3 regions of the Brevibacillus ginsengisoli genome follow, and region 2 is predicted to be linked to each of the others. Evidence: predicted binding sites of a transcription regulator. Region 2 holds the regulator's gene; each other region holds the start of a gene.

Region 1 (4,290 bases), 290 kb from region 2:
TCTGGAGTCAATTCATAGTCAGCCAATGGGTATTTCTCATTTTGAGTTTTATCAGTAATAACCGCGAAAGATGTAACCTCAGAACCAGTACCAGATGTTGTAGGGATCGCAACCATTTGTGCTTTGGTACCCAATTTAGGGAACTTGTACACACGTTTACGAATATCCAAGAATTTCTGACGCAAGTCATCGAAGGAGAGATCAGGATATTCGTAGAACAACCACATACCTTTGGCAGCATCCATTGCGGAACCGCCACCAAGAGCGATAATGACGTCAGGTTGGAAGTTGTTCATCATTTTTACACCGTTCATTACGGTTTCAACGGATGGATCTGGTTCAACCTCACTGAAAATTTCGCAGTGAACATAATCAAGACGTTTACGCAATTGAGTCAACACTTTATCGACATAACCGAATTTCACCATGGAGTTATCGGTTACGATCATCGCACGAGAGATGTTCGGCATTTTCTCCAAGTATTGAAGAGAGCCGTTTTCGAAGTAAATACGATTTGGTACTTTAAACCATTGCATATTGACCCTCCGTTTAGCGACACGTTTGATGTTGATCAAATGACGAGATGTTACGTTAGAAGTTGTAGAGTTATGACCGTAAGAACCGCAACCAAGTGTCAAGGATGGGATCAATGTGTTGTAGATGTCACCGATCGCCCCGTGAGTAGAAGGGGAGTTCACGATCAGACGTCCAGTTTTTAGGCGTTTCGCAAAAGCGTTAATCACATCATCATCAGTAGAGTGGATAACAGAGGAGTGACCCATACCACCAAACAAGGTCATTTCTTCTGCGCGAGTGATCCCTTCTTCGCTGTTTTTTACTTTGAAGCAAGCAAGTACTGGGCTTAACTTCTCAGCGGACAATGGATACTTCGGTCCAACACCTTCTAACTCAACAACGATCATTTTGGTGTCAGCTGGTACGGAGAAGCCTGCCATTTTGGCGATGATTGCAGGGGACTGACCAACGATTGTTGGGTTAACCGCACATGTACCAGGCTTCATCATCATGTTTTCTAGTTTGATTTTTTCTTCTGGAGATACGAAGTAGCAACCATTTTCTTTCATGAACCCAGTTGTTTCAGCATAGATCGCTTCATCGATGATTACCGCTTGCTCAGAAGCGCAAATCATACCGTTATCAAAAGTTTTGGAGAGGATCAAGTCAGTTACAGCGCGTTTGATGTTTGCTGTTTTCTCGATGTAGCAAGGAACGTTACCCGGTCCTACACCAAGAGCAGGTTTACCGCTGCTGTATGCGGATTTAACCATTCCAGAACCACCAGTTGCCAGGATCAAGGATACATCAGGGTGATTCATTAATACTTGTGTTGCTTCTACAGAAGGGTATTCAACCCATTGAATCGCGTGTTTTGGAGCACCAGCTTCAATTGCTGCATCCAACAAGGTTTTTGCAGCAGCCACACTGCATTTTTGTGCAGATGGGTGGAAGGCGAAGATGATTGGGTTTCTTGCTTTAATAGAAATGATAGATTTGAACATTGTAGTAGAAGTTGGGTTTGTTACTGGTGTAACACCTGCGATAATCCCGATTGGTTCAGCGATTTCTACATATCCATCTGTTTCGTTTTCGTGAATAACGCCTACAGTTTTATCGTATTTGATGCTATGATAAACATATTCGGTAGAGAAGATGTTCTTCGTGATCTTGTCTTCGAAAACACCACGGCCGGTTTCTTCCACAGCCATTTTAGCCAATTCCATGTGTTTATTTAATCCAGCCAAGGCCATAGCCTGCACAATGCGGTCTACTGCTTCCTGATCAAGTTTCATCATTTCATCAAGAGCTGTTTTGGCGTTGGCGAGCAAGCCATCAATCATGCCATTTACGTCTACAGTAATTGTTTCTACTGCTTTAGTATCCGCTTTGCTTTTCATGTGAACTTCATCCTCCAATAGTGAGCTTTGAATGGTAATCGCAAAACAGAAAGAGAGTGGAAAGGAGACTTTGTGAAATAATTCACAAGTATAATGGCGATTGTTTTCCAGGTAGTTCGTTTTCCCCCTACCGAATCTCTTTGCACACTCATAATATAACGTTGTGAAATAATTCACAAACCCTATTTTACGAGATTATAATGATTTATCTGCTGAATTAACCGTTTTCACTCCCTTATAGATAGGTTTTTCGCTGTTCGAATAAGGTTTTTAAGAAATTTACGGTGGGGGAATAACAGCATTAGGTGTAGAGAATTAAGTCAGTAGAGTATACACAGGATTGTGACGTTGATCTCGAAACATCAGATTGAAAAATGGAAGCCTTCGATTCATCTTGAGGTTTTTTCTTTTATTTCTAAGACTATGTGCATTCAATCTCTTGCGTCATTTTCGGCAAGTGAGCCAGTATTCGGTTTCAATTCACCGATATTGTGAGAAATAGAAGGGATGATGGTTCTATAAGCAAAATGATAGTAGAGAGTTGTTTATTACCAAATAATGAAACGTATCATTCTTTGAGAGCGTATCCTTATTAGGAATACAATTGTTCAATTAAAGAGCAGAGGAGACGAACTTTTGATAAACACATTAAAATTAACCGGGTTATTTCTGCTATTTGTAGCGGTGTTATTAACAGGTTGTAATGGAAATGGGATAGAACTCAAAGATGGGGATAAAAACATTACCGTAGAGATGGATGAGGTAATTTCTAATTACATCATTCAAAAATACTTATCTTCATATGCTCACACAGAAAAACAGTTTGAAGTCCATAAAGTATATGGCACTAGTGAATCAAATGGAGTCTTAAGTGTCTATATGTGGTCTTATTATGGTGGTTTTAATAAATCCTCTGGTGAAGAAATCCAATCCGGACATTCTTTGCCTGCTGTCATTCGGTTAAAGAAGAATGATGCGCACTACTCTGTTATCGAATATATAGAACCTCAAGACGGTGATTTGTATCAGTCTTCTTTAAAAAAGATGTTTCCTGAAAAATACTTCAAATTGGCGCAACAAGATATTGGAAATATAAAGGATTTACAAAAGGAGATGGATACAAAAGTGCAACAATGGTTAGGAGAATAGAAATAAACGCCAATAAAAGGACCATAATCAGGTTCTTTTTCTTTTTTACTGGATTATCAACAGAGCTATTTCTAAAAAAATCCTTGGTCGCCATTGAAAACGCTCTATTTAAGTTACATTTTTTTTCACTAGGAAAATGAGAGGGAAGAGGGTAGAATGAAGGCGCAGAAAACATGTGAAATATTTCACATAGAATCTTCTCACTATGGAGGCAGTTATTTATGTCTTATCTCAAACCTGATGCCATTGCCAAAGTCACAGTTGAAACAGGATTCAAAAAAGCCACAATGCCAATCAGTCAAACACTCGTTTTGGGATTCTTGGCAGGTGCTTTTATCTCACTTGGTTTCTTGTTAAACATCCGGGTTGCTGCTGTCTTTCCTAAGGAGTGGGCCGGTGTGGGTTCATTTCTGGGAGCTTCCATCTTTCCATTAGGTCTTATTCTTACGTTACTCGCGGGTGGAGAGCTCTTGACAGGGAATATGATGGCCGTCCCGCTTGCCCGGTTCGCCAAACGAATTAGTTGGCAAGCTCTTGTCACCAACTGGTTCTGGGTAACCCTCAGCAATCTTTTGGGAGCTTTGTGTGTCGCGTATCTGTTCGGACATGTGCTTGGTTTGACGGAGACTGGGCCATATGCTTTGAAGACGGTTGCCATAGCCCATGCGAAACTGGAGGAAACCTTCTTGCAATCCTTCATTTCAGGGATTGGTTGTAACTGGCTAGTTGCTTTAGCCGTCTGGTTAGCATATGGAGCCGAGGATATGTCAGGCAAAATCCTTGGAATCTGGTTCCCGACCATGGCGTTCGTCGCTATTGGATTTCAGCACGTGGTAGCCAACATGTTTGTGATTCCGGCAGCCATCTTTGCTGGACACTTCTCGTGGTTGGATTATTTGAGAAATTTTGTCCCTGTCTTCTTGGGAAATGCCGTGGGTGGAAGTATATTTGTAGCGGGTGCATACTGGCTTGCTTATCTGAAAAACGATGAAAAAGTAGAATCTAGTAATACCATCAAACCTGTACAAGTGAGGGGTAAGAATTATGGTTGACCTATCGTTGTCCAGCATTCTCATCCGTTTCGTGCTGGGTGGGGGAGCCGTGGTTGCTTCAACATTTTTAGCTCGCAAAATCGGTGGAACCATAGGCGGAATCTTTGCTGCCTTTCCTGCTGTTTATCTTGCTGCTGTGTTGACCATTCGTCTTGACGCTTCCGGCAGCGAAC
Region 2 (4,290 bases):
GCGCGCGAAGGAAACCACAGAGATTGGGCGTGCGACCATTCGTTATAAACTGTCGGACTTCTACGGAAAAGACGAACGGATCCGCAAAACATCAGATAAACTGATCGTGAGTTTGACTCGATTCGCGGAACAATTGGAAGCGTACCTCAATCTGACCAAGTCTGTTGAGGATACGTTCACCTATTCTATCAGAAGCTATCAGACGAATATGAGAGGACTTCTGGAAGAAATCAAGCAAACAACTCAAGCAATTCATATCCTGCTCGTGGAAGAAAGAGAAGACTTGGTAAAATGGATGGAGATTGAATCACGCACATCCCGCAAACATCTCTTCCTGTTCAGCTCTCCACTCGATATCGCCGAAGCTATGAGAGAGCAATTGTTTGAGAAGAAACGTAGTGTGATTCTTACTTCAGCGACGTTGACGGTGAAAAATAGCTTTGACTACCTAGTGGAACGATTCGGATTTGATCCCAAGCAATCAAAGAATTATCGTACGCTATCGCTGCCGTCTCCGTTTCATTATGAAGAACAGGGATTGCTGTTACTGCCTGCTGACTTGCCGTCTATTGCGGAAAGTGATGGACAGTATCTCAATGCTGTCATTCAGGGATGTATTGACGTAATTTTGGCTGCACAGGGAAGAACACTCATCTTGTTTACTTCCTACTCCATGCTTCGTCAGGTATATGATGGGCTGAAAACAAGATTGCCGGACGAGGAAGGCATTACCTTGTTAGGTCATGGCATCGACAGCAGTAATCGAAACAAATTAGTTCGCAAGTTTCAGCGGGAGCCACGAACGGTATTGCTTGGGACGAGCAGCTTTTGGGAAGGGGTAGACATACCGGGTGATGCTTTAAGTTGCCTGATTATCGTTCGGTTGCCTTTTGCGCCGCCAAATCACCCATTAACGGAAGGGCGTTCGGAGAAACTAAAGGAAGAGAAGAAAAATCCGTTCATGGCCTTGTCGCTACCTCATGCAATCATACGATTCAAGCAAGGAGTAGGACGTCTGATACGCCATCATCAAGATCGTGGAGTCATTGTGGTATTTGATACCCGCATTGTCGAATCCAGGTACGGACGATCCTTCTTGAAGTCGCTACCGCCTTTTCAGACGAAGACAGGTACCTGGACACAATTGCGTGAAATGATTCGACCATTTTTGAACGGTATGCTAGTGGACGAAGAGTCATAGAATGAACCAACTGTTTTATAAGGGTGGTTGGTTCCATGAAATATACGTACCCATTGCTTCTGATTCTTACTTTACTACTTGCGGCCTGCACAATAGATGAGCATCTGAAGAATGTCGTCAAAGTGGACGACCCCATTTTGAGCGAAAATGAGAATGACTTTATCGGCATGGTGACAACATTTTTCCCGCTGAATGAGGGAGAGAGCACACTGATCCGCTTCCCGAATGGCAAGAAATTGCTGATTGATACAGGCAGTGCACAAGATGCTTCAGATTTGATAGAGTTATTACAGGAACGCAAAGTAACCAAACTGGATTATGTCATCATTACCAACGATTTACCCAACCATGCGGGAGGTTACCAGACACTCGCCAATAGCTTACAGATTGACACGGTAATGATACCAGAAGCCATCAGCAGATCCATTCGCCATGTCGTTCCGATTGGTCAAGCTAAAAAACTAGTCCTTCTTCGGGAAGGAGATGAGCTGGCCTTCGATCATGAGATCACCATAAAAGTACTCAATCCAAGTGAGCCGTTATTTCTTTCTCCACAAGATCATTCTCTGGTGTTCCTTTTACGGCAAAATAAAATAAAGTATCTATTCACAAGCGGCATTGGAGAAAAAAGTGAAGAAAGACTCCTGGAGCGCCATCCAAAACTTTTGCGAGCTGAGATTCTAAAGGTGGCGAATCAGGGAAGCAATCAAGCCTCTTCGCAGGTGTTTTTAAGTAAAGTGGACGCGCAGGTGGCTGTTATCGAGTCCGGAATCTTGGAGAACGGATTCAAGGGAACCCAGTCGGAGATCATGGAACGATTAAGCGAATCCTGGGCGGAAACATACGTAACAGGACAACACGGAACGATTACGATTTTATCCAATGGAAAAGACTACAAGGTTTTAAAGCGTAAAAAGGAATAGAGAGGGGGAATTGGAGCATGAAAGCACCTAAAATTTCAGATGCAGTTGTCAATCGACTTCCAATTTATTTGCGTTATTTAACTTCATTGAAGCAAATGGACGTTAAAACGGTTTCTTCTCAACAAATGGGAAAAATATTAGACGTGAATCCGGCCCAAATCCGTAAAGATCTAGCCGCGTTCGGGGATTTTGGGAAAAAAGGGATTGGTTACGATGTCGATTATCTTATCGAGAAAATCAGACAAATTCTAAAGCTTGACCAGGAAATCCATGTTGCTCTGGTGGGGGCAGGTCACCTGGGACATGCGATCAGTAACTATAACGTCTATTTGAAGGACAACATGCGGATCGTCGCTATTTTTGATGCGGATGAATCCAAGCAAGGAAAAGAGATTGCCGGCTTAAAAATTTATTCGATGAACTCCCTAAAAGAAGTCGTGTCCAGCATGCAAATTCGTTTGGCCATCATCACTGTACCTGCTCAGGCAGCGCAGGAAGTAGCGAATTTGTTAGTCGAAGCGGGAATTGAAGGGATACTTAATTTTGCGCCAATGAATCTTCGAATGGAAAAGGATGTGCGAGTGCATAACGCGGATGTGACATCCAGTTTGCAAAGCTTAGCGTACTACCTTACCTAATGGCTAAAGGTTTGTATATCACACAATGATTGGAGAGTCCTAAGAAAATGAAAACGATCATTACACATGCTACTATCATAACCGTGAATCCAACGAATGATGTGATTCTGGATGGAGCAGTTGCTTTCGAAGGAAATATCATTACATATGTAGGTGAGACCCCAGCGGATCTGTCTGGCTATGATGAAATCATTAACGGGAAAGATAAATACATACTCCCAGGTTTTGTTAATACTCATGGACACGTGGGAATGTCCCTTTTGCGCGGGTATGCGGACGACCTTCCGCTTCAGCAGTGGTTGGAAGACAAGATGTGGCCGCTCGAAGCTCAATTTACGGCTGATCACGTCAAATGGGGAGCTTATTTGTCCATTATCGAAATGATCCGTACAGGTACAACCACCTTTGTGGATATGTACGATCACATGAATGAAGTGGCCCAAACTGTACAAGACTCTGGTATGCGCGCTCGTTTGTGCCGCGGTATGATTGGATTCTGCTCAGCTGAAGAGCGTAAGGCCAAACTAGAAGAAGCCACTCGATTTGCCCGTGACTGGCACAATCAAGCAGATGGACGCATCACTGTGATGATGTCTCCACATGCGCCGTATACTTGTACACCAGATTTTATTACGCAAATTCTTGAACGCGCTCATGAGTTGGACCTTCCGATGCATATTCATATGTCCGAAACGGCTTTTGAAGTGGAGCAAAACGTGAAGGATTATGGAGTTCGTCCAGTAGCCCATCTGGAGAATTTGGGAGTATTTTCACGACCAACGCTTGTGGCGCATGCCGTACATTTAACGGATGAAGAGATCGATACTTTGGCAAAATATGATGTGAAAGTATCTCATAACGTCGTGAGCAACCTAAAATTGGCGAGTGGTGTAGCTCGGGTTCCTGACATGCTTGCGAAAGGCATCAGTGTATCGCTTGGAACAGACAGCTCAGCCAGTAACAACAACCTGAACCTGTTTGAAGAGCTGAAGTTGTCAGCTATTCTTCATAAAGGTGTGAACCATGATCCGATTGCCGTTCCAGCCGAACAGGCACTTCGTATGGCAACGATCCTTGGAGCAGACGGTGTCTTCCAAAAAGACAAGCTTGGTTCACTTGAAGTCGGCAAACAAGCGGATATGATCATGCTCAACAGTGCCCAAGCTCACTTCCATCCTGCGCATGACCCTATCTCGCATGTGGTGTACGCAGCCAATGGACGTGACGTATCCGATACGATTGTTGCGGGTCAATTTATCATGCGAAATAACGAACTTCTGACGGTCGATGAAGAACAAGTTATTTTTGAAGCGAATCGTATGTTTCAAAAGCTGAATCGATAAGTTTCACCCTCATGGAGATGAATGAAAAAGTCCTCCCATCAGAGCATTGACGGGAGTTTGGTGCGGCAAAAAGTGTAGGTAGGGGTATTTTGGTTAGCTTCCATCGTGGCAGTTCCGCCAAATGTGTTTCAATGAGGTGTGGCGATAATCAATTGTTGATGGCTGAGGTAATGCTCTAAGCGGTG
Region 3 (4,290 bases), on a different contig from region 2:
GAGCATCTGATCCTTGAAGTAAGCGACAACGGGCCAGGGATCAGTTCTCGGAACCAAGAACGGATTTATGAGAAAGGCTTTTCGACCAAAGGTACAGACCGAGGAACAGGGTTATTTCTTGTTCATCGAAGTGTTTATCATGTAAATGGCCAGATTCAACTAACCTCTCAACCGGACCAGGGAACAACCTTCAGAATAAGCTTGCCGTATAAGCGAAAGAGGTGAACGGAATGATTAAGGTCTTGATTGTGGAAGATGACCCGATGGTGGCCGAATTGAACAAGCGCTATCTGGAGCAGGTAGAGGAGATGCAACTATGCGCTGTTGCCTCCAATTCAGAAGAAGCGATGGAAATATTGAGCAATCAGGAGATTGATTTGATTTTATTAGATATCTATATGCCGGGGATGGACGGATTGGAGTTATTGTCCATGATCAGGAACTTGGACAAAAGCGTAGACGTGATTGTCATTTCAGCGGCCAGTGATATTGCCAGCATCAAGAAAGCCTTGCGTTATGGGGTCGTGGATTATTTAATCAAGCCATTTGAATTTGAACGGTTTCATGCCGCATTAACGGCCTACCGTGAGGATGTGTACCTCATGCGATCGCAGGAGGTGTTGAATCAGGAGGAACTGGACAAGCTTCTCTTTTACAAAGAAACAACTCCAGAGCAGGCGGAATTACCAAAAGGACTTACCCGCAAAACGATGGAAAAGGTGTGGAACCTGATCCAGACCTTTGCAGATCGTCAATTTACAACGGAGGAATTAGCCAATAGTCTAGGAATTTCACGAGTTTCCATGCGCAAATACTTACAGTTCCTGAATGAAATCGGAATGGTTGAATTTGAGATTACGTATGGCTCTGTTGGAAGACCGGTGTACAAGCACCGATTCATCCAAGCCAAAAGTGAATTAATCAAGCCATATCTGTAAGCGGCGAAATGCCGCTTTTTTTTATTTCCAGGCGAACAAGAATTCAGTTCCCAAAATATTGTCGGAAGAAATCAATGATGTCGAGACAATTTTGAGACAGCTGTTTATCCTTTTTCCATGCCAAACCAATCGAGAGCTGAATCGGACGTTTCAACGGAATTTTGACAATCTCATCATTGTCCTTGACCACCATGTTAATCAAAAGAGAGAGGCCAGCCCCATTGGCGACCAGAGATTTCAACGTCTCGTAGTTGTCAGTTGTAAACGCGATATTGGGAAGGTATCCATGCTGTTTGCATTCATCCACGATAATTTGGTGATGCATAAAATGATCGGATAGGAAAATGAAACGCTCATCACGTAACTGTTCCAAGGATAGTTCACGTTCACCTGCCAGGTAGTGATCATGTGGAAGACAAACCATCATGTCTTCCTGGGTGAAAGGAAGCATATTGATCGCCTCGGAATGTGGGGGAAGGATCATGAATCCAAGCTCCAATTCGTCTTTAACGAGCATCTCATGGATGGCACTTGAGCCTTTTTCACAAACGTGCAGATTGATATCAGGAAGCGCTTTTTGGAATTCGATAAACAGGTTGGGAAACAGTTGAGCCCCGATCATTGGAGGAAGCCCGAATTTCACCTTGCCGGCATTCGTATCCGTGATTTCGGTAACGGCATCCTTGACGTGCATGAGAATCGTCGCCACACGTTTGTTGAAGAGTTCTCCTTTAGGAGTGGGAGCTACTTTCTTCGTGTTCCGTCTCAGCAGCTGGACACCTAATTCCTCTTCAAGCTTGTGAATAGAGTTGGTGATTGAAGGTTGTGAGATATGCAGTTCTTCCGCAGCATGCGTGAAGTTTTTATGTTTGCAGACTACGTGGAAATACTCCAGTTGTCTAAACTCCATGCTCTTCTCCTCCTCGTAGCGTCTTTGATCTATCTGTATTGTAGAACTTTAGCTTGGAGTTAGGAGTTTAGGTAAATTAAGAAGTCGTTTTGTAATTAAAAAAAGTAGAGAAAAGAGGTTCGTCCCTTTACGCTCTGTGGAAGCTCGCAATGGAGTAGGGGAAGTCCGCTGAGCGATCACTTCCAAGGAGGCTGCAAGCGGACGAACCTCTTTTCTAGTGGGCTTACGCGAATGGTGAGAAAGTAAAAACGTTTGATCACTCTAAAACGTTTTTACTTTCTTGTAATTAAGATGAAGCAACGACGTTCATCTGAGACTGAATATTCTGCAAAATAGCCATAGACTATTACTTGATCAAAACTAGGTATTTCAGTTATTCAAAAAAACATGTGAAAATATTCACAAGAATAACAGGAGGTGAACAAGCAGAAGCTGACATAAAAGCAGCTGGCAACACCCACTTAGTTCTTAATCATTACTTTTAAAAAGAGGTGAGTAGCATGGCTAAAGCAGTACCAGTTCAACCAGGCAATCAAACGAAAGCTCCATCAGAAGTCAAATTTATTCCATTACTTGCAACAGTAGCAGTAGCTATCATTATTTGGTTTATCTCACCACCAGCAGGTCTGGACATTAAGGCTTGGCACTTGTTTGCGATCTTTGTTGCTACAATCGTAGGTTTTATCACGAAGCCCCTGCCGATGGGCGCAGTCGCTATTCTAGGTATAACAGCCACCACGTTAACAGGGACGTTGGCGTTAAAAGATTCGTTAAGCGGATTTGCAGACACCACGATCTGGCTGATTGTTATCGCCTTCTTCATTTCTCGCGGCTTCATCAAAACGGGTTTAGGCGCGCGTATCGCATACTTTTTCGTAATGAAATTCGGTAAGAAAACACTCGGACTCTCTTATTCCTTACTATTCAGTGATCTTATGCTGGCGCCTGCCATTCCAAGTAACACCGCTCGTGCAGGTGGGATTATTCTCCCAATCATTCGTTCCTTGTCAGAAACCTTTGGCTCCAAGCCAGAAGATGGTACAGAACGTAAAATCGGTTCTTTCCTGTTAAAAGTAGGGTTCCAAGGCAACATGATCACTTCCGCAATGTTTATGACAGCAATGGCGGCCAACCCGCTAATCGCTAAGCTGGCAAAAGACGTCGCAGGCATCAACATCAGCTGGACTGGTTGGGCAATCGCCGCACTTGTTCCTGGATTGATCAGCTTGCTCGTGATTCCATACTTCCTTTACAAAGTGTATCCTCCAGAAATCAAGGAAACACCGGGCGCTTCTGATATGGCCGCTAAGAAATTAAAAGAAATGGGTCCGCTCAAACGTTCTGAAATCTGTATGCTGGCCGTTTTCTTCCTGGTACTTATTCTATGGATCTTCGGAGACAGCTTGAAAATTGCGGCAACAACTACAGCATTAATCGGTTTGTCCGTCTTGCTTCTGACTCAGGTTCTTAGTTGGGATGACATAAAGAAAGAACAAGGTGCATGGGATACATTAACTTGGTTTGCCGCATTAGTTATGATGGCTACCTTCTTGAACAAATTGGGCATGATTCCTTGGTTCGCTGAAACAATGAAAGCTTCTGTAAGTGGAATGACATGGATGGCTGCACTCGCGATTCTAGCGATTGTGTACTACTATTCCCATTACTTCTTTGCAAGTTCTACAGCACATATCAGCGCGATGTATTCCGCTTTCTTGGCTGTAACGGTGGCTGCTGGAGCACCTCCAATGTTGGCTGCTTTGTTACTTGGTTTCTTCAGTAACTTGTTTGGTGCAACCACTCACTACGGTTCAGGTCCAGCTCCAGTATTCTTTGGTGCCGGTTATATTACACAAAACAAATGGTGGTCTCTTGGTTTAGGAATCTCCATTATCCATATCGTCATTTGGTTCGGTATCGGTGGTCTTTGGTGGAAAGTTCTTGGTCTCTGGTAAATCTTTGGCAGGAACATACTTGTGAAAAAATGCACAAATTTGAACAAAATGTGAACAACATACAAAAGCAACTAGATTCGGCATGCTAGAACGGATTCGGGAGGGTGCTTTATGAAAGAAATAGCAGTGGAAACAATTACGCAGACGGTTAAAGGGTTATGCATCGAGGCAGCCTGTGACTTGCCCCATGATGTAGAGGCATTATTGAGAGATGCGGTAGAGCGTGAAGAATCACAATTCGGACGGTACAGCTTGGAGAAAATCGTCAAAAACGTGGAGCTCGCTCGAAGCGAAAACGTGCCAATGTGTCAGGATACAGGAATGACCGTCATTTTTGCTGAGGTAGGACAAGACGTACACATCGTGGGCGGAAGTCTTATCGATGCCATCAATGAAGGGGTTCGCCAAGGCTATACCGAGGGCTATCTGCGCAAGTCCGTGGTGGGAGATCCTGTCCTGAACCGCAAGAATACGGGTGACAACACAC

Evidence for each region. Region 2 encodes Rex, which represses fermentation and respiration genes when NADH is low (regulators of the CRP and FNR family bind a similar motif). Its sites were predicted from a motif close to TTGTGAAATATTTCACAA; they were not measured.
Region 1: the regulator Rex is predicted to act here: its motif matches at 2,078-2,095, upstream of adhE (bifunctional acetaldehyde-CoA/alcohol dehydrogenase).
Region 3: the regulator Rex is predicted to act here: its motif matches at 2,236-2,253, upstream of ACQCN2_RS13265 (anion permease).

What each region holds. Positions count from the first base shown of each region.
Region 1 covers NZ_JBNJQR010000002.1:482,104-486,393, reverse strand. The annotation lists gene adhE (bifunctional acetaldehyde-CoA/alcohol dehydrogenase) at 1-1,916, opposite strand, end outside; partial or broken gene ACQCN2_RS05855 (IS1595 family transposase) at 2,390-2,512, shown strand; gene ACQCN2_RS05850 (hypothetical protein) at 2,553-3,065, shown strand; gene ACQCN2_RS05845 (formate/nitrite transporter family protein) at 3,287-4,117, shown strand; gene ACQCN2_RS05840 (DUF3147 family protein) at 4,110-4,290, shown strand, end outside.
Region 2 covers NZ_JBNJQR010000002.1:187,629-191,918, forward strand. The annotation lists gene dinG (ATP-dependent DNA helicase DinG) at 1-1,201, shown strand, start outside; gene ACQCN2_RS04505 (ComEC/Rec2 family competence protein) at 1,237-2,124, shown strand; gene ACQCN2_RS04510 (redox-sensing transcriptional repressor Rex) at 2,142-2,762, shown strand; gene ACQCN2_RS04515 (amidohydrolase) at 2,810-4,105, shown strand.
Region 3 covers NZ_JBNJQR010000005.1:397,058-401,347, forward strand. The annotation lists gene dcuS (DcuS/MalK family sensor histidine kinase) at 1-225, shown strand, start outside; gene dcuR (two-component system response regulator DcuR) at 231-938, shown strand; gene ACQCN2_RS13260 (LysR family transcriptional regulator) at 982-1,848, opposite strand; gene ACQCN2_RS13265 (anion permease) at 2,349-3,803, shown strand; gene ACQCN2_RS13270 (fumarate hydratase) at 3,915-4,290, shown strand, end outside.